Regions from separate parts of the Terrisporobacter glycolicus ATCC 14880 genome, predicted to be linked through region 1. Evidence: riboswitches for the same ligand, from Rfam matches in the RefSeq annotation. Region 1 holds a riboswitch; each other region holds the start of a gene.
What was found. Region 1 has a riboswitch for glycine ahead of TEGL_RS03775 (GrdX family protein). Riboswitches for the same ligand answer to the same signal wherever they lie in the genome.

Region 2: it holds a riboswitch for glycine, as region 1 does, so the genes downstream of both, gcvPA (aminomethyl-transferring glycine dehydrogenase subunit GcvPA) here and TEGL_RS03775 (GrdX family protein) in region 1, are expected to answer to the same signal.
Region 3: it holds a riboswitch for glycine, as region 1 does, so the genes downstream of both, TEGL_RS11255 (saccharopine dehydrogenase family protein) here and TEGL_RS03775 (GrdX family protein) in region 1, are expected to answer to the same signal.
Region 4: it holds a riboswitch for glycine, as region 1 does, so the genes downstream of both, TEGL_RS06755 (alanine/glycine:cation symporter family protein) here and TEGL_RS03775 (GrdX family protein) in region 1, are expected to answer to the same signal.

Annotation. Positions count from the first base shown of each region.
Region 1 is NZ_CP117523.1:733,704-739,834, forward strand. Features, by position in the region: gene TEGL_RS03760 (glycine/sarcosine/betaine reductase component B subunit) at 1-488, shown strand, start outside; gene grdB (glycine reductase complex selenoprotein B) at 501-1,808, shown strand; gene TEGL_RS03770 (hypothetical protein) at 1,901-2,056, shown strand; glycine riboswitch at 2,315-2,414, shown strand; gene TEGL_RS03775 (GrdX family protein) at 2,581-2,943, shown strand; gene TEGL_RS03780 (glycine/sarcosine/betaine reductase component B subunit) at 3,084-4,364, shown strand; gene grdB (glycine reductase complex selenoprotein B) at 4,377-5,684, shown strand; gene trxB (thioredoxin-disulfide reductase) at 5,724-6,131, shown strand, end outside.
Region 2 is NZ_CP117523.1:603,973-610,103, reverse strand. Features, by position in the region: gene gcvPB (aminomethyl-transferring glycine dehydrogenase subunit GcvPB) at 1-1,324, opposite strand, end outside; gene gcvPA (aminomethyl-transferring glycine dehydrogenase subunit GcvPA) at 1,326-3,809, opposite strand; glycine riboswitch at 3,981-4,091, opposite strand; gene TEGL_RS03130 (folate family ECF transporter S component) at 4,397-4,915, opposite strand; gene TEGL_RS03125 (DUF2628 domain-containing protein) at 5,191-5,868, opposite strand; gene TEGL_RS03120 (FtsX-like permease family protein) at 6,090-6,131, opposite strand, start outside.
Region 3 is NZ_CP117523.1:2,277,516-2,283,646, forward strand. Features, by position in the region: gene TEGL_RS11245 (pseudouridine-5'-phosphate glycosidase) at 1-83, shown strand, start outside; gene TEGL_RS11250 (GTP-binding protein) at 156-1,079, opposite strand; gene TEGL_RS11255 (saccharopine dehydrogenase family protein) at 1,229-2,479, opposite strand; glycine riboswitch at 2,658-2,764, opposite strand; gene TEGL_RS11260 ((2Fe-2S)-binding protein) at 2,913-3,212, opposite strand; gene TEGL_RS11265 (dihydrofolate reductase family protein) at 3,313-3,849, opposite strand; gene TEGL_RS11270 (hypothetical protein) at 4,011-4,667, opposite strand; gene bioD (dethiobiotin synthase) at 4,880-5,548, opposite strand; gene bioB (biotin synthase BioB) at 5,541-6,131, opposite strand, start outside.
Region 4 is NZ_CP117523.1:1,364,725-1,370,855, reverse strand. Features, by position in the region: gene TEGL_RS06765 (DNA polymerase) at 1-331, opposite strand, end outside; gene TEGL_RS06760 (PepSY domain-containing protein) at 503-1,204, opposite strand; gene TEGL_RS06755 (alanine/glycine:cation symporter family protein) at 1,342-2,712, opposite strand; glycine riboswitch at 3,030-3,118, opposite strand; gene TEGL_RS06750 (hypothetical protein) at 3,429-4,517, opposite strand; gene TEGL_RS06745 (AI-2E family transporter) at 4,546-5,721, opposite strand; gene TEGL_RS06740 (protein kinase domain-containing protein) at 5,754-6,131, opposite strand, start outside.

The sequences.
Region 1 (6,131 bases):
AAAAACATGGAAAAGAGTTAAACTTTGTTGGTGTAATAATAACAAACGAAAATGTTTATCTTGCTGACAAAGAAAGGTCTTCTAACTGGAGTGCCAAATTAACTGAATTTTTAGGTGTAGACGGTGTAATAATCAACGAAGAAGGATTTGGTAATCCAGATACTGACTTAATAATGAATTGTAAAAAGATAGAAGAAAAAGGAATAAAAACAGTAATAATAACAGATGAATATGCAGGTAGAGATGGAAAATCGCAATCATTAGCTGATGCTGATTCTTTAGCAAATGCAGTTGTAACAGGAGGAAATGCAAATGAATTAATTACTCTTCCTCCGATGGATAAAGTGATAGGATATCAAGAGGTTGTAGATGTTATAGCTGGTGGATTTGACGGAAGTTTAAAACCAGATGGTTCAATAGTTGCAGAACTTCAAGTTATTACAGGATCTACAAATGAAATAGGTTTTAATAAATTAAGTGCAAGATAGTGAGAGGGGGGTTTGAAGATGATAAAAGTTGTTCAATATATAAATCAATTTTTCGCACAAATAGGTGGGGAAGAAATGGCTCATGTTAAACCTGAAGCGAGAGGGGGTATAGTAGGGCCAGGTGCTGCTTTTAATGTGGCGTTTAAAGGAGAAGCTGAAATAGTAGCTACAGTAATATGTGGAGACTCTTATTTTAATGAAAATTTAGAAGAAGCTAAGAAAGTAGTATTAGATATGGTTAAGGGGTATAATCCGGATGTATTTATAGCAGGACCAGCTTTTAACGCAGGTAGATATGGTGTTGCTTGTGGAGCAATAGCTACTGCTGTTAAAGAAGAATTAGGAATACCTTCATTAACTGGTATGTACGTAGAAAACCCAGGTGCTGACATGTTCAAAGACAAAGTTTACATGGTAGCAACTAAAAATTCTGCAGTAGGTATGAGAGATGCTGTAAAAGTTATGGCACCTCTTGCTCTTAAACTTGCAAAAGGCGAAGAAATAGGTGCATCTATTGAAGAAGGTTATATGCCAAATGGTGTAAGAAAGAACTTCTTTGATAGTGAAAGAGGGTCTAAGAGAGCTGTAGATATGTTAATTAAGAAATTAAAAGGTGAAGAATTTACAACTGAATACCCAATGCCTGATTTTGATAGGGTAGCTCCAAATCCAGCAATTAAAGATTTATCAAAGGCTAAAATAGCTCTTGTTACTTCTGGAGGTATAGTTCCAAAAGGAAATCCAGACCATATAGAATCTTCAAGTGCATCTAAATATGGTAAATATGATTTGGATGGATTCAAAGTATTAAGTAGTGCAGATCATCAAACTGCTCATGGTGGATATGATCCAGTTTATGCAAATGATGATCCTAACAGAGTTTTACCAGTAGATATAATGAGAGAATTTGAAGAACAAGGTGTAATAAGAGAGCTTAATAGATATTATTATTCAACAGTAGGAAACGGAACTTCAGTTGCTAATGCAAAAGGATTTGCTGCAAAATATGCAGAAGAATTGAAGGCTGATGGTGTGGATGCTGTTATCTTAACTTCTACGTGAGGTACTTGTACTCGTTGCGGTGCAACGATGGTAAAAGAAATAGAAAGAGCGGGAATACCAGTAGTACACATTTGTACAGTAGTCCCTATTTCTTTAACAGTTGGTGCTAATAGAATAGTTCCAGCTATAGCTATACCTCATCCACTTGGAAATCCAGCACTACCATTGGAGGAAGAAAAGAAAATAAGAAGAAATCTTATAACAAAAGCTTTTAAAGCATTACAAACTGAAATAGAAGATCAAACTGTATTCGAATAAAATTTAAATTATGTTTACATTGAGCAATATTTTATGCTCAATGTAAATATATAAAAATAAAATTTAGATAAGCAGGTATTTCTAATGAGTATATTAGAAAAAAGAAAGTCATCATAATTGGTAACAGAGATGGTATACCTGGTCCAGCAATAGAAGAATTTGAATCTAATGTATATGATGATCAAATAGGAATGATAGAAATGGTACTTGACATAGATTATATAGTTAATGAAATGACCACTAATTAAGATAGCAATTTTGTAAGTACTAAAAGTTAAAAATAAAGGGTTATAAATAGTAATTATCAACATATAAATTAATAAATATAGAAAAAAATAAAAATATTGAAAAATATAAAAAAACTTGTTGCTTATTATAGATATAATTAATTATAATCTAATTAAAATAGAAAAAAATTATAAATGAATAGAAACTTTAAGTGAATGAATAATAAGACGATTATTATATTGCAGAATAATTAGAATAATACAATTATTATATTAAGGATGACTATTACGGGAGAGACTTTTAAAAAGCGCCGAAGGAATAAGCCAATATTAAGCGAATATTGGTGATGATCTCAGGCAAAAGGACCGTAGTACGACTTAACTCTGGAAAGCAAGACATCATTAAGTTTAATCAATAAATATATGCACCGAAGGGGCAACTCTATGCGAATAGAGGAAAACTCTCAGGTTAAATACAGAGCAGAAAGCTAGGGGCTTTCTGCTATTTTATTGCAAAAAAATAGAACTGTTCTGGGGGATATAAAATGATAATAACTAACAACAATAAAGTATATGAAAAATACAAAAGTGATTATAAGATTTATTATAAGGAATGTTCTTTTAAAGAAATCTTACTTTATGTAAGAGATAGAGTTCATGAAGGACATATACTTTTAACTCACCCTCTGTCTAGTAGCATAAAACCAAATGAAACTCCATATAAATCAGTCCTAATATCTGATTATAAAGAATCCCTAGATTACAAATCTTTAACAATTATTGAAAATGCAATTTTAACATATGACAAATTTAAAAAAGATAAAGATTATACTGTTGAATTAACCGATAGAATAATGGATGATTTTAAAGTTGTAGATTTATCAATAATTGAAAATGCTCTTAAGTAAATAGAGCATATTTAGCAGAATTTATTATTCCATAGAAATAGTAATATGTTTTAATAGCGCTTATTGTGCTTTTAAATAAATACCTAGTTCAAGTAAATAAAATTTTTGTAAAGTAAATAAAATTTTTGGAGGTGATTTTTTTGAAATTAGAATTAGGATATGTAAAAGTTAAAGACATATGTTTTTCTGATGTTTCAAAAGTGGAAGATGGAGTAATTTATGTTAATAAGCAAGAGTTAATTGACTTATTAATGGAAGATGAGAATATCAAATCAGTAGATTTAGAAATAGCAAAACCAGGTGATAGTATTCGTATTATGCCAGTTAAAGACGTTATAGAGCCAAGAGTTAAAGTTGAAGGACCGGGAGGAATATTCCCAGGTATGATAAATAAGGTAACAACAGTGGGCTCGGGAAAAACGAATGTACTTAAAGGTTCTGCTGTAGTAACAACGGGGAAAATAGTAGGTTTCCAAGAAGGAATAATAGATATGAGTGGTGAAGGTTCTAAATACACACCTTTCTCAGGGTTAAATAACTTAGTAGTAGTTTGTGAACCAGTAGACGGTTTAAAACAACATAATCACGAAGAAGCTATAAGATACGCTGGATATAAAGCAGCTATATACTTAGGAGAGTTAGCTAAAGATATAACTCCAGATGAAGTAGAAGTTTATGAAACAGATTCAATAATAGAAGGATACAAAAAATACCCAGAACTACCAAGAGTAGCTTATGTGTATATGCTTCAAACTCAAGGATTATTACATGACACTTATGTTTATGGAGTAGATGCTAAGAAAACTATATCTACTTTAATAAATCCAACTGAAATAATGGATGGTGCAGTAGTAAGTGGTAACTGTGTTTCTGCATGTGACAAAAACACAACTTATCATCACTTAAATAACCCAGTTATACATGATTTATTTGAAAAGCATGGTAAAGAATTAAACTTTGTAGGGGTAATCCTTACTAATGAAAACGTTTATCTTGCTGATAAAGAGAGATCTTCTAACTGGAGTGCCAAATTAGCAGAGTTCTTAGGTGTTGATGGTGTAGTCATAACTCAAGAAGGATTTGGTAACCCAGACACAGACTTAATAATGAACTGTAAGAAGATAGAGGAAAAAGGAATAAAAACAGTTATAGTTACTGATGAGTATGCTGGTAGAGATGGAAAATCTCAATCATTAGCAGACGCAGATCCTTTAGCAAATGCAGTTGTAACAGGAGGCAATGCAAATGAGGTTGTTACTCTTCCTCCAATGGATAAAGTAATAGGATATCCAGAAGTTGCAGATGTTATAGCTGGTGGATTTGATGGAAGTTTACAACCAGATGGATCAATAGTTGCAGAGCTTCAAGTAATAACTGGGGCTACTAATGAACTTGGATTTAATAAATTAAGTGCAAGATAGTGAGAGGGGGGTTTGAAGATGATAAAAGTTGTTCAATATATAAATCAATTTTTCGCACAAATAGGTGGAGAAGAAATGGCTCATGTTAAGCCTGAAGTAAGAGAAGGTATAGTAGGGCCAGGCGCTGCTTTCAATGCAGCATTTAAAGGAGAAGCTGAAATAGTAGCTACAGTAATATGCGGTGACTCTTATTTCAATGAAAACTTAGAAGAAGCTAAAAAAGAAGTTTTAGAAATGGTTAAACAATATAACCCAGATATATTTATAGCTGGACCAGCATTTAATGCAGGTAGATATGGTGTTGCATGTGGTACTATAGCTACAGCTGTACAAGATGAGTTAGGAATACCATCTTTAACAGGTATGTATATAGAAAACCCAGGTGCTGACATGTTTAAACAAAAAGTTTACATGGTACCAACTAGAAACTCTGCAGTGGGTATGAGAGACGCTGTTAAAGTTATGGCACCTCTTGCACTTAAATTAGGTAAAAAAGAGCCAATAGGATCATCAAAAGAAGAAGGATATATGCCAAATGGTGTAAGAAAGAACTTCTTTGATAGTGAAAGAGGATCTAAGAGAGCTGTAGATATGCTAATTAAGAAATTAAAAGGTGAAGAGTTTACTACTGAGTATCCAATGCCTGATTTCGATAGGGTAGAACCAAATAAAGCCGTTGTTGATTTAAGTAGTGCTAAAATAGCTTTAGTTACTTCTGGAGGTATAGTTCCAAAAGGAAATCCAGATCATATAGAATCTTCAAGTGCTTCTAAATATGGTAAATATGATATAGGATCATTCAAGCATTTAAGCAGTGCTGATCATGAAACTGCTCATGGTGGATATGATCCAGTTTATGCAAATGAAGAGCCAGATAGAGTTTTACCAGTAGATGTACTTAGAGAATTTGAAGAGCAAGGTGTAATAGGAAGTTTACATCAGTACTTCTACACAACTGTTGGTAACGGAACTGCAGTTGCAAATGCTAAGAAGTATGCTGCTGAAATAGCAAAAGAATTAGTTGCAGATGGTGTTAATGCTGTAATCTTAACTTCTACGTGAGGTACTTGTACTCGTTGCGGTGCAACGATGGTAAAAGAAATAGAAAGAGATGGAATACCAGTAGTACACATGTGTACAGTAGTTCCTATTTCTTTAACAGTTGGAGCTAACAGAATAGTACCAACTATAGCTATACCTCATCCTCTTGGAAACCCAGCATTATCATTAGAAGAGGAAAAGAAAATAAGAAGAGAGTTAGTTACAAAAGCATTAAAAGCTTTACAAACTGAAGTTGAAGACCAAACTGTATTTGAATAAGAATCAAGATATATTTACTAGCCTTTTGGAGGGAATATAATGAGTAAAATATATGATGTTGTAGTCATAGGAGGAGGTCCAGCAGGACTTTCAGCTGCATTATATGCAGGAAGAGCAAGACTAAGCACGTTAGTATTAGAAAAGAAAAAAGAAGGTGGTCAAATAGCTCTAACTTCTGAAGTAGAAAACTACCCAGGATGCTTAGAAGGAGAATCAGGACCATCATTAGTAGAAAGAATGCATAAGCAAGTATTACACTTTGGCGCTGAATTTGCTATTGATGATATAGAATCAGTTAATTTAGACGGTTCTGTAAAAGAGTTAAAAGGTAAAAAAGGTACTTACCAAGCCAAAGCTGTAATAATAGCTACAGGTGCTTCATCAAGACCAATAGGTTGTGCAAATGAAAGAGAATATATAGGTAAGGGTGTATCATACTGTGCTACA
Region 2 (6,131 bases), 130 kb from region 1:
ATTTCATAGCTTCTATAAATTTATCTAAAGTCTCCAAGCTTTCTGTTTCAGTTGGTTCTATCATCATTGCTTCTCTAATTATTAATGGGAAGTAAACCGTTGGTGGATGATAGCCATAATCTAACATTCTTTTTGCAATATCCATTGTATTGTATTCTCCATGAGGTCCTTTTAATACAAATTCATGTTTACAAACTTCATCTATTGGCAAATCATAGTTCTCTTTTAGCTTTTCTTTTAAATAATTTGCATTTAAAACAGCCATTTGGCTTGCTTTTTTAAGTCCATCTTTACCCATAGTTAAGATGTATGCAAAAGATCTAACCATTACTGAAAAATTACCATAGTAATTTTTAATTTTTCCTATAGAGTCCTTTTTATCATAATTTAATATATATTTATCATCTACTTTTTCTATTGTTGGCACTGGTAAATAAGGAATTAAATCTTTTTTTACTCCTACTGGACCACTTCCAGGCCCTCCACCACCATGAGGTGCCGCAAATGTTTTGTGTAAATTCAAGTGAACTACATCAAATCCCATGTCTCCTGCTCTAGTTATTCCCATAATTGCATTTGTATTTGCTCCATCGTAATATAAAAGTCCTCCATCTTCATGAACTAGATTTGCTATTTCTTCTATATTTCTTTCAAACAATCCTAGAGTACTTGGATTAGTTAACATTAATGCAGCTACTTCATCATTTAGTACTTCTTTTAATTTATTTATATCAACTGCTCCATTTTTAGTTGATTCAACTTCAATAATATCAAACCCAGCCATATTTGCACTGGCAGGATTTGTTCCATGAGCAGAGTCTGGTACTATAACCTTAGTTCTTTTTAAATCGCCTCTACTTTCATGGTATTTTCTTATCATCATAAGCCCTGTATATTCTCCATGTGCTCCTGCAGAAGGCTGTAAAGTTACCTCATCCATTCCTGTTATTTCACATAACATTTTTGATAAATTGTACATTAATTCTAAAGATCCTTGTGATGTTTCAACTGGCTGATAAGGATGCATATTAGTAAATTTGCTAAGTGAAGCCATATCTTCATTTATTTTTGGATTATACTTCATAGTACAAGATCCTAGAGGGTAAAATCCTGTATCCACACCGAAATTCTTATTTGATAATAAAGTATAATGTCTTACTACATCTAACTCACTTAATTCAGGTAATTCTAAATCAGTTTTCTTTATCATATTATGATCTAGCATTTCATCTAGTTTTGTAAGTTCTACGTCTAGTTTTGGAAGAGAATAAGCTTTTCTTCCTTCCTTGGAAATTTCAATTAATAAGCTATTATATTCTTTCATTTTACATTCCCTCCATAATTCTCATTAATTTATCTATTTCATCTGCACTTCTTTTTTCAGTTACACAAATCATAGTGCAATCTGCCAATTCTGGATAATCTTTGCCTAAATCATATCCTCCAAGTATATTATTCTCTAACAATTTTTTATTTAGTTCCTTTATTTCAATTGGTGATTTCATCACAAATTCATTGAAGAATTTTCCTTTAAATAGTATCTGGAATTTTCCGCCTTTACTTATTTTCTTATATGCATGATGTGATTTTTGTATATTTTGCATTGCTACTTCCTCATAGCCTTTTTTACCCATAGTTGCCATATAAATTGCTGAGTTTAATGCACACAAACCTTGGTTAGAGCATATATTTGAAGTTGCTTTTTCACGTCTAACATGTTGTTCTCTGGTTTGAAGAGTTAAACAGTAACATCTATTTCCATCTCTATCTACTGTTTGACCAACTACTCTACCAGGCATTTTTCTTATTAAACCTGATTTTATAGCTAAGAATCCTACATATGGTCCGCCATAGTTTAATGCATTTCCTAAAGGCTGAGCATCTCCCACAGCTACATCTGCTCCTACTTCTCCTGGAGACTTTAGTACACTCAAAGTTATTGGATTTACACTTAATACATACATAGCTTTTTTGCCATGAGCTATTTGACCCACTTCATCAACGTCTTCTATAACACCAAAAAAGTTTGGGTTTTGAAGTAGTACACAAGCAGTGTTCTCGTCTACTACTTCATTCAATCTATTTAAATCCGTCATACCTAACTCCCTATCATAATCAACTTCCACAACTTCACAATTATTAAATTGTAAATAAGTTTTTAATATTTTTCTTGTTTCTGGATGAACAGTTTTTCCTACTACTACTTTTTTACGTCTAGTTTTTGAAACTGCTAATAAGCATCCTTCCACTGCTGCTGTTGCACCATCATACATAGATGCATTTGCTATATCCATTTTTGTTATTTCTGCTATCATTGATTGGAATTCAAATATACTTTGTAATGTTCCTTGGCTTATTTCTGCTTGATATGGTGTATATGCTGTGTAAAATTCACTTCTTGATGTAATATGTTTTATGATCGAAGGAACATAATGATCATAAGCCCCTGCTCCTAAAAAGCAAGTTAATTCTTCTGTACTTATATTTTTATCTGCTATGTTTTTTACTATTTGACTAACTTCTAATTCTGATTTTGATTCTTCTAACTGTAAATCTCTTTTTAATTTTAAACTGTCAGGTATGTCTGAGAATAGATCGTCTATTGTATTTACTTTACATGCTTTAAGCATTTTTTCTTCATCTTCATGAGTCGCTGGTATATATGAATATTGCTTATATTCTTCCTTTATTATTTCAGATTTTTTATATTGTTTTTTATAAAAAGGTCTTTTTACTATTACTGCACTTACAAGTTTTTTTCTTACTCTTACTCCTATTTCATTTCCAACTTTGGCATAATTACTATCTATAATTGCCATTCCTATAAATTTGTCTAAAGTAGGAGATTTAAGTCCAGTAGTAACAAATCCTATAACTTTATCATCTACTTCTACTTCATAGCCACTTCTTATCATACCTTTTCCTTGCATTTCAAAAGCAACTAATTTTCTTTGAGTTTCCTGTGACTTTAAACCAATTAAAGCTTCTTTACCTATAAAATTTTCTTTATTCAGTTTAACAAATATTCCTAACCCACCTTCTAGAGGAGATATTTCTTCACTTATTTCATGGCCATAAAGAGGTAAATTCACCTCTGCTCTTAAAGTATCTCTAGCCCCAAGACCTGCTGGTGTTATGCTATCTTTTCCTACTTCCAAAATATCATTCCATATTTTCTCTACTACATTTTCATCGCAGTATATTTCAAATCCGTCTTCACCAGTATAACCTGTTCTTGAAACTATACATTTTTCTCCACAAACCTCTATATTATTTTTGAATTTATAAAATTCTATATCATTTAAATTTATATTTACTAACTTAGATAATATTTCTTCAGCTTTTGGACCTTGTATTGCCAATTGAGAAACATAATTAGATACGTTACTTATATTTACATCAAATTCTTCACTTTGATTTTTAATCCATTCATAATCTTTATCTATATTACCAGCATTAATTACTAGTAAATAATTTTCTTCTTCTATCATATAAACTAACAAATCATCTACTGCCATTCCATTTTCATAACACATTGGTGAGTATATAATCTCTTCTGCTTTCAGGTTTGTAATGTCATTTGTAATTAAATACTGTATAAAATTAAATGCTTCTTTTCCCTTGACTTCAACTTCTCCCATGTGAGAAACATCAAATAGCCCAGCACTTCTTCTTACATAGTCATGTTCTTTAGTTGCACTTGCATACTCTAATGGCATTTCCCATCCTGCAAATTCAAACATTTTTGCATTTAATTTTTCATGTGTAGAAAATAACTTAGTTCTTTTTAACTCCATACATTCTATCATTCTCCTACTCCCCCATCACATTTTTTATATAAACATAAAAAAGAGGATATGCAGACACTACAAGTAGTAGCCACATATCCTCTGTTCATTTACCTGAAAGTTTTAGCGAGATAATCTCATTTTCTTCGTCGGTGACTTTCACTCTTAATGAGCAAAGTCTTTCCAGAGTTCCATCAATTTACGATATTCTTGCCTGAAAGTTTCTCTGAAAATTTAATGGCAATTTTCAGATTGCTTCTTCGGCCTTTTTACCTAAGTAAAAACGTCTCTCGTAAATATCATTTGGATTTATTTAATTCTAAAATCATTGTATGTGAGTTCATAATATTTTTCAACTGTTTTTGTTCATTTTCTTATATATTTTTTCTGATTTTTTCGACAATTCAAAATCATTAGATAATTAGATGTAATAAATATACAAAAGTGCTTATAAAAATTATAATCGCTTTTATCATACATTAAAGTTACTTAATAAAAATCAAAAACTTACCCCAATATTAGCCATTATAGTTCTGATATGAATTGCTAAACAACTATTATTTTTAATCTAAATTCGCAGTGGTTAAATCTTATACAAATCATTTTTCTTATATAGCTTGTGAAAATTTAGGTAATTTCACTATAAATTTTTTCCAAACAATACCTATTGTTATAACTTTTAACGGTATCATAATAGCTTCTTTAAGTAAACGCGTTGGTAATAATCCTATAAATCCTTTACCCATTAAAATAGATAACCAATAAGTATCAAGACCTAAATTTAAAATTATATCTATAACTAAAACAGTTCCTATTATTCTTGTCCACGTAACTGCCTTATTATGTAAAAATACTCCATATACTATTCCCGACAATATGGCCGTAAGTGTAAATCCTGGGAAAAAAGCTCCTGTTGGAAATAGTACTACACCTATAATATCTGCTATACCATTTGCAACACCAGACCATATTGGTCCGTACATAATAGCAATTATAGCCACCGGTAAAAAACCGAATCCTATTCTAACTATAGGCGTTTGTATAGAGCAAAATCTAGTTAATATTATTTGTAATGCAACTAATAAACTAGTCTGAACTAGTCTTTTAACATTAAATTTTTTATTCATAAATTTCCTCCTAAATTTGGTTAGCACATAAATAAGTGATTCATGTGTGGAGTTATCAAAAATGATAAATTCTTTATATATATTTTTATTATCATCTATTGATTAGCCTATCTATTAAATTTAAATAACTTAATTAAATTGTAGCACAAAGGTTTTTAAAATAATTAGATTATTAACCTTTTTACAGTAAATCCAATAAATAATTCTATGTAAATAAAAAAAGACACATAAACATAAATGTTTATGTGTCTTAATTATTATTAAATTATATAATTTTAGTAATAATATGGAGAAGAGAACATAAATAAAAATGTTCCTAATGCACCTATCAATAATAAAAAAACTATGGTAATTATAGCTAATATTATTGGTATTGCTATATTAACTCCACCTTTATTTAATATTAATCTTTGCTTTATATCCTCTCCCATATTAGTGAAAGAATTTAATTGCTTTTGTATATGTTTTAAATAAGCTATATTTCCATATAATCCTGAAATCACTGCTATGGCTATACTTGCAATTAATGATACAGTTGGCATCAGCAATCCAATTAATATATCTGCTACAATAAGTCCAAAACCTATAACATACATTTTTCTATATAAAAACCACCATGAATTGAAGAAAAATGCAGCCCAGTTCCAACTAGTAGATTTATATATCTCTTGGATTTCCTTAAATTTAGGTATATAATATTCTTCTTTCGTTTGTATAAATTTAACCATATCTCTATTATCAAAGTCAGCTCTATAATTTTCATCATAATTATTATCTGTAAAACTTCTATATGTTTCATTATTTTTTATAGCATCTTTAATATTTTCAGTAGTACTTTTTATACTATCCTCTATTGTTATTAATTTATTTCCACAATTTGTACAAAACTTAGCATCTTTTGAACTTTTTTTCCCACATTTTGAGCAATATATGAACCTATTATCTTCAGCCATAATTTTCTCTCCTTAAATATTTTTTAATAAGTATTTTTATTTTACTATTATTAATATATTCTTACAATAGAGTCTAATAATATATTTCATTAATTATTTTACTTTATATGCAATAAAAGTTAATGGATTATTCTGTGGCATTAAAACATAATATAAAGTTTCACAATATAATATAAGCCATATTTCATCTAGTCTAATTAAATAAAATACGGCTTAATTCATTATTTTGTTAAAGATATATATTTTTTTGAAGTTAGTAAGTA
Region 3 (6,131 bases), 1.5 Mb from region 1:
TTGCCTCTAATATAGAACTTGTTTACAACAATGCTAAAGTTGCTGCTAATATAGCAAAAGACTTAGCTGATTTAAATAAATAATAATCCTAAAAAGGGCTGTAGTACAACAACTTTTAATACTTGTACCACAGCTCCTTATTTTTTATAATTATTTTAATTCTCATTTAAAAATAATTCTTTTAATAATTTTGTATTTAATAGCAGTCCTATTATGACTACTTTGGTCTTACATATTTTATTCATATATTCATAAGAATAATTCCTTGGAGTAAAGTCAAAATGAACAGTTTTACCATTTTCAATTTGAATTATTCCTTTTCCCCTTAATACATATCCCTGTTTTTTATCATTTAGTAATTCTAATACTTCTTTTAATTCTTCTTCTGTAAAAACCTTAGGTTTATCTATTGTAGTAGATTTCAATAACTTCTTAATTCTAGTTGTATCATTTAAATTTTCTTTTATAACAACTCTATTTATTTCTAAAGCTTCAATATAATGTTTTAAGTTTAATTCTCTTTTTAAATACCAATCTTCTTCTATTATATAGGCTTGCTCATTATAGTCACTAAGTTTCCATATAATAGGTTCAAGCTCATTTTTGTTCACTCCTTCAAAATGACTAAGTAGTATAATGTTTGCATTTTTAATTTGATTTAAATAAAAATCTCCAAAATTATCTTCATACTCATAAAAATTGCATAAATCTACTATTGTTATTACATTATTGATTATCATTTCTTTCTTTGAATACTTACATATATCTTGGCACAGTTTAATTATGTCTGATAACATGGCAACTCCAGAAGGTTCTATTATAATTCTATCTAAACTAGTTTCTTCAATTAGGGATAATATTGCTTCTTTAAAGTTACCTATTAAACTGCAACATATACATCCTGATGGTAATTCTTTTATTATAAAATCTCCCTTTATTAAATCACTATCTATAGACATATCCCCAAATTCATTCTCAATAATAGCAATTTTTTCATCTGTATTTTTAACAAACTCATTTAAAAAAGTTGTTTTTCCAGCACCTAAAAATCCTGAAATAATATCGATTTTTATACTCATTTTCTCTCCTCTTTTGTCTTAATTTAACTTAATTCAATTATAAGAGTAACATATAAAAAATATTTATTGAAATTGATATTTTCTATAAAGTTTGAGTAAATATAAATTTTATTGATATATATTAACATGAGAAACTGTAGTTTTTTAATTTACATATTTATTATTTCGTATCTAAATCCTGTTTCTTTCATTAAATCTAAGTATGGAATTGGATTAAAATACTCTGGTGAAAATACTCCTTCTCCCTTCCATATTCCCCTAGCAATAAGTTCTATAGTAAGAGCTGCACCAAATCCTGTTTGAGCTACTACTGCTTGCATGCCCCAATCTTTTATTGATTGTTTATTTTCAAATGGTTGATATATAAAAATTTCTTTTTTCTTTCCATCTTTTATACCTATACAATGAACTCCAACAAGCATCATGCCTATCATTTCATCACCTATCTCTTTTGGTTGCGGAGCACATGCTGCAACTACATCCCTTGGCACTACTTTTACTCCACCCACATCAACAGGGTGTATACTTCTAAGACCTAATGAATCTATTACTTTTAAAGCATTTACTAAAGATGGGTCTAAAGCTATTTTAAAAGTAGCTTTTTTAAGACCATATTTACCTAAATATCTTTGCATAGTAACTACTTCTTCATGTTCTACTTTTATCAAATTATTTTCTCCAACACCTTCAGGCATTATAAATGTTTCTTCTCCACTAAAAGCATCTTCCACTATAAATCCACCCTTGTCTTTATTATACTCCACATTAGGATTCATAACTTCATCTAAAATAGTCCATACATTAAATCCAAAAGTTATATCATTTTCTTTGGCACCTGGTATTTCTAAGTTTCCACCATCTTTTACATGCACTTCATGTAGTTCATCAAATTCATACTCTGCAGCATATTTTGCAAATACATTTACTACACCTGGGTCTATACCCATGCATATACAAGCCATTTGATTTTTATTCTTCCAGTTTTCATGCCTATCAAAGTTGTACTTGGTCATAGGCTCTATATAGCTATTTTCTATTCCTATACCAAATTTAGGATTATCCATAGGTACTGACCATGTTCCCATACTACCATAACTTGCTCCACCCTCATAAGCAGCATCAAATATTTGATTACTTACAAATGGAGCCGCAGAATCCATTACAAAATCTATATTATACTCTTTAATTAATTCAATCATCTCATTTTTATTTTTAGCATCAACTTGAACTGCCTTATAATTTTCTTTTTCCTTTAAATTTTCTATTACTTCTTTAGCTCTATCTAAATTATAATCCGCAACTAAAACAAATTCTAACCATTCTCTATAATTTTCTCTACTTTGCAGTATTTTTAGTATTGATTCTCCTACTGCTCCTGATCCTACTAACATCATTCTCATAATAATTTATATCTCCCTTATTTAAATTTATAAATATACATTTATACATAAATATGATTTTTCAAAAGCAAAAAAGGACAGAATAATAAGCATACTAAAATTAAGTATCTTATTACTCTGTCCTTTTGCCAGTTGGTTATAGCCACGTAGGCGACGGTATCCGTTCTCTCCAAAGCTTCGTCAAATAATCTTCCTTTTGCCTGTCAGTTTCAAAAAAGATTAAGATAAATTCTTTTTTTTGCTTCTTCGGCCTTACATTTAAGTAATGTCTAAGATTATTCTCATCCGATCATATTTATTTTACTATTTATATTTTATAATATATATTTTCATTGTCAATATATAATTTAGATTACTCTTTAAATTTATGTATATTTTACATATAAAAAGCCTTAGTAATTGTTTTCAATTTACTAAGGCTTTTTTAATACAATTATTTTTTATTTTTTAATATATTTTCTATTATTCCTTTACATCTACCACAACCAGTTCCTGCTTTAGTCTCTTCCATAACTTGTTCTACTGTTTGTGCACCACTTTTAACCGCTGCTACAACTTCATTTACAGATACATTTTGGCATTTACAAACATTTTGTACTACCCTATCAATTTCTCTATATTCTTCATCATTTTCTATAACTATATCTGTCATGACCTTAACATCTTGTACCGTTCTAGCTCCTTGTGCCTGAGCTGCTCTAACTTTTATATATTTTTCCTTATCTAAAATCATATCCATACTCCTTATATTTATAAATAATATTATTTTTCATTTTAAATTTATTATTCCATTTTAGTGTAGGTTTATACAAATATCATTTTTTAATATAATTCTATCTTTTTGTATAAGTTAATACTGCAATTCCACCTGAGAAACTATAATTTTTTAAATGTAAATTTATAGTTGGATTATTTTCCAAAAATAACTTTCTTCCCTTACCTAATATACAAGGAATTATACCGATTATGTACTCATCTATAACATCAGATTTTATGAATGTATCTGCTAAAATTGCACCACCAAATATCCATATATTCTTTCCTTCTTCTTTTTTTAGGTTAAGTATTTTTCCAACAATATCTCCATTTATAATCTCCACATTATCTTTATTTATATTAAGTTTCTTATTGGTAACTAAGTAAATTTTTTTATCTGAAAATTCATCAAAAGTTTCTCTAGGTATATCTTCATAAGACTTTCTTCCCATCACTATTGTATCGCAAGTTTCTAAAAATTTATTAAACTCAAATTGTCCTTTAGTATCCAGTGAATTATTATCCTCTCCCACAATCCAATCAAATCCACCATCTTCATCGCTTATATATCCATCTATACTCATAGCTAAGTTAAAGATTATTTTTCTGCTCATTATATTTCTCCTTTTATTCAATAATTAAATATCCTTAAATAGTATTTCCTTTATATACCCATTATTAGTACACTTAAATAAAAAAGATAGTAATAGTACATCAATGTATTATTACTATCTTTACAATAGATCAGCTAATTCTTTAATTAATTTTAAAACTATTATTCTGCATAAGCATCTTTTCCAATTAAGTAATATAATCTGTCATCATTACTAATTGAAAATAGCTTATTTTTAAATAATCTAGTCACATTATTTTGTATATTTTTATTGCTTTCATAATCATAACCATTTACTTTTAGTATTTTACTATCCTTAGATAATTTTTCATAAGTTTTATCACTTACAACAAACTGATTCTTAAAAAGTCCAGTTATTAAGATTTTCTTATTAAGAACACCTTTTATTTTTATATCAATATCCTTTGCTTTAAATTCCTTTACTTCTTTTTGCTTGTTTAAATATGATAAATTCTTTATCCCATCATATCTAGGTATAATCATGGCTTCATCACCAGAAAGGTCAACCACTTTAAGACTTTTATCTTTAGCTAATTTATTATATTCTGTTTGCTTGATAACTACAGTTCCTTTGTCATCTACTTTAAGCATATCAAAGTTAGTCTCTTTTGCATTTGAACCTTTCAATGCTTCATTTATTGCTTCTTCTTGTGATTTTTCCTTTTTATTGCCTTCTTCTGATATATATATAAGTCTGTATGGATAATCATTAATTAATGATTTATATACAGATACACCACCTACAATAACTAATATTCCTAAAACTGCTGCTATAACTTTTCCTTTTGAAAATTTCATTTTACCATCTCCCTTATATTTAATAAATCTAATTGCTCTAAATCCAACAAACAACACGAAAAATATATTTTTATTTTATATTAGGTAGATTTTTTCAACAATTGATTTACATTACAGAAATATTACATTTTTGATAGTTTATTTTAATTAATATTAATCAAAATAAAAAGGATGGCATTAGCCATCCTTTTCTACTTGAATATATTTTATTTTTAAATTACTTCCTTTAAAGATGTATTTATATTTTCATCACCTTCTTTTACACAAACAATAACAGGTATATTAGTTAAATCTTCTATCATTTTTTTATTATCAATATGTATCATATTATTTTCATCATAGTTATTAAGAATAATGCCTATTATTGAAAAGCCTTGAGATTTGGCATATTCTGCTGTAAGAACTGTATCATTTATTGTTCCAAGTCCTCCATCAGCAACTATAATAATAGGAAGATTTAGTAATTTTATAATATCAGTTAACATTATTTTTTTATCATCAAATCTTAAAGGACAAATAATTCCTCCACATCCCTCAACAACCATAAAGTCGTAATTCTTACTAATTTTATCAAAATCTGCTTTTATTTTATTTGACTCAATAAATTCATTATTTATTTTTGCTGCTAAGTGAGGAGATACCGGTTCTTTAAATATATAACTTACTAAGTCTTTCGGATTGTAATTTAAATTTGATCTAATGCATACTTCCTTTGCATCTCCAGGTATTAATTCATTATCTTCCAAATAAGCTCCACTTAAAGCTCCTTTAAAATATCCGCAGTTCACATTATTTTCTCTAAGATTTTTTACTATTAAAGAACTAACATAAGTTTTACCCACATCTGTGGAAGTACCTGTAATAAATACACCTTTATTCATTACACTTCACCTCATATCCAAGTTTCTTTATGATTTTCATATCTTCATCAATAGTAATTCCAGAAGTGGTTAACATATCTCCTGTAATTGCAGCGTTGGCACCTGATGAGAAAACACTTAATCCTTTATCTTCTAAGAGACCTCTCCCTCCAGCCAAACGAAGTTGTGCGTTAGGTAGAATAAATCTATAAATAGCGACTATTTTTCTTACCTCGTCCAATGTTAATACTTTATTATTTTCTAATGGTGTACCTTTTATAGGGTTTAGTATATTAATAGGCACTGAAGTTATCCCTAAATCTCTAAGTGTAAATGCTAAATCGATACGATCTTCCATATTTTCACCAAGACCCATTATTCCACCAGAACAAACTGTAAGGCCTGCTTTCTTAGCAGCTTTTATAGTTTCAATTTTTTCATCATAAGTATGAGTAGTACATATTTGCGAGAAAAATCTTTTGCTACTTTCTAGATTATTATGATATCTTATTACACCTGCTTCTTTTAATTTACATAGCTCTTCATAAGTTAATAAACCGCCAGAAGCACATAATTTAATTTTACAACTTTTTCTTATTTCTAT
Region 4 (6,131 bases), 630 kb from region 1:
TGTCATTTAGTTCAAATATATATATGGGAATCCTATTTAAACTTCTGTCTACTGCATAAGGGGAGATATTATGTTCAATTATCTTTTCTGATATAGAACAAGGATCTGTTCCAGCAATTATTGCCTTCATTATCCATTGATCATATCCCTTTATATTATATCCTACCCAAATAGAATCTTTATTTTTATTAAAAACCCTAAGAAACTCTTCCCTATTATTGACAATAATATGTTCTTTTTTTGTTTTGTAATCTTTCATACAGCACATCCAAAATCCACCTTTGGACAATACTTCAAAATCAATAATTATACGTCTTCTCTCTTTTTTCATATGATTATTCCTTTATATTTTATAATTATTTATACTATATATTTTACCTTATATCTCTCTTTTAAAACTATTAGTTTTCTACTAAAAATAAAAACCTTAGACTGAATTTTACTTCAATCTAAGGTTTCTTATTGACATTATTTATATTTTACTACTAAAAATTATTTTTTATTAATTAATATCTTTTTCAAATTCTATTATTTTCCCAGTTACAGCGTTAACTGTTATTTCATATTCATAGTTACCTTTTCTTAATTCACCTTCATATTCTGGTGTTTTGTCATTATCTAATTCAAATTTAACTATTTTTGCTCCTGGAACTTTCTTTAACATTATTTCTTTTGCTTTAGATTCTCCTATTAATTTCTTAGAAGATGTTTTTATTTTTTCTTTTTCAAATTCTGTTATTTTTCCACTTTTAGCATTTACTGATATTTCATATTCATAGTTACCTTTTCTTAATTCACCTTCGTATTCAGCTGTATCATCTTTATCTAATTTAAATTTAACTATTTTTGCTCCTGGAACTTTCTTTAGCATTATCTCTTTTGCTTTAGCTTCTCCTATGTATTTTGAAGAAGATGTTTTTATTTTTTCCTTTTCGTAATCTGTTATTTTTCCGCTCTTAGCATTTATATCTATTTCGTACTTATAACTTCCTTTTGTTAATTCTCCTTCGTACTCTGGAGTCTTATCATTATCTAATCTAAACTTAACTATTTTTGCTCCCGGAACTTTCTTTAACATTATTTCCTTTGCTTTTGCACTTCCTATAAGTTTAGATGCTGCATCTGCCAACCCTACTTGTGATAATACTGTTGATGATGTAAGAACTACACCTAAAGCTACTGCTATCATTTTGTTTAATTTCATTGAAATCTCTCCTTTTTTATTTTTTACACTATATATACAAAGGTTAAGTTCTATTTTGGGTACCTTTTTTATAAAAAAATAAAAATTTTTTTAAAAAGTTTTTAAAAATTACAATAAAATATTGAAAACTTGCCATTTTAGCTTATTTTTTCCTTATCTGATTTATTTTTTTCATCCAAATAATCTAAGTATAATTTAGTTTCAGATATGATTATTGGAGATAGCGCAAGTAAAGCAATTAAATTTGGTAGTGCCATAAGGCCATTTACAATATCAGCTATAATCCAAACCATTTCTAATTTTAAAAATGCGCCAAGCAACACCATAAGTACAAATAAACCTCTAAACAAATTTATTTTTTTAACTCCAAATAAAAATTCAAAACATCTTTCTCCATAATAACTCCATCCAAGGATAGTTGTAAATGCAAATAAGCTTAAACTTATTGTTAGAAATATTGGACCTAAATTTGGGAGTACTGATGCAAAAGCTGATTGAGTCATTATTGCTCCATTCAAATCACTTTGCCAAACACCTGAAATTATTAAAGATACTCCTGTTAAGGTACAAATTATTATACTATCTATAAATGTTCCTGTCATTGATATTAAACCTTGCTCTGCTGGCCACTTAGTTTTTGCTGCAGCAGCTGCAATAGGGGCACTACCAAGACCTGATTCATTTGAAAATACGCCACGAGCTATACCATTTCTAATAGCCATTGACACTGTTGCTCCAATAAAACCTCCCGCAGCTGCTTGACCAGTAAAAGCACTTTTAAATATTAATACAAATGTTTCTGGTATTAATGTATAAGATTTACCTAAAATAGCAAGACATATTAATATATATGCTACTGTCATAAAAGGAACTATTTTAGTTGCCACCTTTGATATACTTTGTAGACCTCCAAATACAACTAAAGCAACACAAATTGATAATATAACTCCTGTTATTTTAGGGTCTATATTAAAAGAGCCTTGTACTGCATCTGTAATTGAATTAACTTGTGAAAATGTCCCAATACCTAAAAGCGCTACTAATATACCACTTACAGCAAAGAACGATGCTAAAGGTCTCCATTTTTCCCCCATACCATTTACTATATAGTACATTGGACCACCAGATACTTGACCATTTTTATCTTTAGTTCTAAATTTTATAGCAAGTAAACCTTCTGAATACTTAGTTGCCATTCCAAAGAAGGCAGCAAGCCACATCCAAAATAATGCGCCTGGTCCACCAGCTTTGATTGCCGTAGCGACTCCAACTATATTACCTGTTCCTATTGTTGCTGCAAGAGCTGTGCATAAAGCTCCAAAACTTGAGATGTCTCCATTACCTTCATTCTCAGCTTTAAAAATTAATTTTAATGCTTTAGGTAATCTGACAATTTGTATTAGTCCCAGTCTTACTGTAAGATAAATACCTGTACCTACTAGTAAAACTAATAATGGTGGTCCCCATATAAAGCTATCCACTTGGTTTAATAAGTTAAGAAAATCCATAAAAAACACTCCTTTTGTAATTAAATAATTTAAGTACAAAATCATATAATCATTTATGAATAAAGACAAGAATAAATTGCATCCTGCATACAGTAACAATATGCAGCTTGCTAAAAATATAATAATTTTGAATATGTATGAACTATAAAAAAATTGCTTTTTTACTCTTATAGAAATGTATTGATAATACAAGAACATATAAGTTTTTCATATATATAAAAGTATTATAATATCTTAGTAATTAAAAAATACTAAATCATAAAGATGATTTAGTATAGGATTTCATACATATTAAAGAAAAGCATAAATATGCTTTATATATATTCTCTGTCCTTTTGCCTGAGAGATTGAGCAGTTAAGCCTTGCCCCTTCGGCTCCCTTTACGGGTCTCTCCAGAGTTTCCTATTCTTTACAGTCCCACCTTTGTAAAAAGTACCTGAGAGTATGACTCCTTCGGCGTGTCCTAAGACAACTCTTCTGTAAAGCTTCATCAGATTATTGACTTGTTAACTTGTAACAATAATAGTATATTATCTTCTAATACTTGTCAAATAGATTAATTTAAATTTTCATATAAAATTATTTGATTCAAATAAAAGCATTTTTTAAAATTATCTCTCCTAATTTTTATTATAAAAATTTATTATTAAATAATTGATTTATTACATTATTTTTAATAAATAAGAAATATGGGTTAAAATAACCCATATTTCTTATTAGTTTGTTTCTATTCTTTTTTCTTTATATTTTATTGATTGAACAAATGAGTATATTATTAGCCCTTGAGCTATCATTCCACTTACTACCCATACAAAACCACCTATCATTGGTATAAGACTTAGTAATCTTATAACTAATATACCAACCAAAAGCTGTAAGTATGGATTTTTATTCTTAAGTATCAATCTTCCAATTACTATTCCCACAATCACAGGAGATAAATAAACTACTATAAAATACATAATTAATGATATTACCCCAATAGGTAAAGCTATTATACTTAAAAATAACAACAAACTAGCTATAGGCATTAATATAAATGATGCCATGCCTCCTAAAACTATTGGAAGTGGTTCTTTCAATAATAAATCACTACTTTTTATAAAGAATTTTTTAAACACAGAATACAAAAGCACCCCAAATATTAAAGATCCTAAAATCGATAGAATAGTTCCAAAACCTAAAAAAGCTTTTAGTTTACTCTCATTAGTTGAATTTTCTATCTTAGTATATTGTATGTCATTCATAGATACATTAGAGTTTACAATAGGTTCTTTAGGTGAGTATACCTTTATGTTCCCTGTAATTTCACCATTATCGGCTATAATTAACTCATTACATTTTATGTTAACATCACCATTAATTTTACCATTAATTATTATTGTGTCACCTGCGGCATAAAATCCTTCGCAATTGCCTTTAAAATTAATATTCTCACCTGATACGTAAATAGCCTTTGCAGTAGTTTTTTTACCTATGTTGATATTTTGACCAAAAGAAGTTATATTTTTTACATTTTTGCTGTTAATATTTAAAGTTTGTGCTCCACATCTTATATTGCCATTTACCTCATTACTTGTAATATCTATACTCTCAGCAAGAGCTACAACATCACCATTTACATTATCCTTTACAGTAATCTTTTTACCTGCAGAATAAATATCACCTAAGACTTCTTTTGAGATATTTATATCTTCATTTAAAGCAAAATAATTTGATGCACTATCTATATTATCTGCAAATGCATTAACTGTTAACAAAAGCATCATTAACAGCGTTAAAATAAAAACCCCTTTTTTCTTCATAATAACATCTCCCTTGATTAATTTCTTGCTACACTCTATCCATATAATCCTTGGTATCTGTTGGTAATTCTTTAATCTTAAGCTTATATTCAACTTCTTCTTTTATTATCGAATAAACAATGGCAAATAAAGGTACACCTATTATCATTCCCACTATTCCTAAGAATTTACCTGCCACAAGTATGGCAAATAATATCCAAAACGCTGATATTCCAATTGAATCTCCTAGTATTTTTGGTCCTATAATATTTCCGTCAATTTGTTGTATTATGAATACTAGTAACAAGAATACTAAGGCTTTAGTTGGAGAAACAAATAAAATTATAATAAATGATGGTATAGCTCCAATAAATGGTCCAAAGAATGGAATTATATTAGTCACACCTATTATTACAGAAATTAGTAATGTATATGGCATCTTAAATATCGAGAATACCACAAAACTTAATACTCCTATAATAGCTGAGTCAATTATTTTACCACTTAGGAATTTACCAAAAGTTTCATTACTTCTATAAGCTAATTCAAATATTCTATTTGCAGTTTTAGTGGAGAATAATGCACGCGTTATTTTTCTATTTATAGCAAAGAAGTTTTCTTTATCTATTAATAAATATACTGAAATAATAATTCCAAGAACTATATTCCATATACTTGACGCAATTGATTTTAACATATTACCTACAATAGGAATTATTTCCTTTGCAAAATCCATAACAATTTGTATGTATTTATCCATTTGTTCTTGTATTAGTGAAGCATATTCTGGGCTTACATTTGTTTCGTTTATTAAATCATTAAATAATTTAGTAACATTATCTACATATTGAGGAACCTCATTAACGAACCCCATTATACTCTCTATTAATTGAGGAACTATAAAGTGTATGAATAAGTAGCATATACCTGCTGCTGTTAAATATGTTAACAATAACCCTATACTTCTTTTTTGTCCTCTTCTTAAATTACTAAACCACTGAGCTTTTCCTAATATTTTTACTTCATAAAAATCTAAAATAAAATTAAGCAAATAAGCAATTGCAAATCCTATAATAAATGGATATAATATCCCAATTGCAATACTTATCTTTTCGCTAAAAGATCCTATTTGAGATGCTACAAAATAAAAAATTATACTACAGCAGATTACTATTAATGCATATACTGATACAGTATTATACTTTGAATTCCAATTTACTTTCATATTTTTTCTCCTGATAAATAATTATTTTCATGCTACTGAAACCAAATAATAGCAGTGACTAAAATTGTTAATGTTAGAACAAGCAATAGTGATTTTTGAAGAAACTTTACTCCAGGTTTATTATTATTTTTATCGCTTTCATATTCTTGTAAAGTGCTTATACTATTTTCTTCAATATCAGCTTTAACATACATAAACTTGCTTAAATCAATTAATACTTCTTTCACATTATTATATTTTTCAGTTCTTCTAATAAGTTTCTTGACCATATTTACTAAAGCAATATTTTCATTATTAATAGCCACAGTATTCCAGTCAATTCCTCTATCAATTAATTTTAACATTTCATCCTCATTTTTACCAATACCAAAGGGCATTTTTTTAAAAATTGCATCAAATAGAATTACACC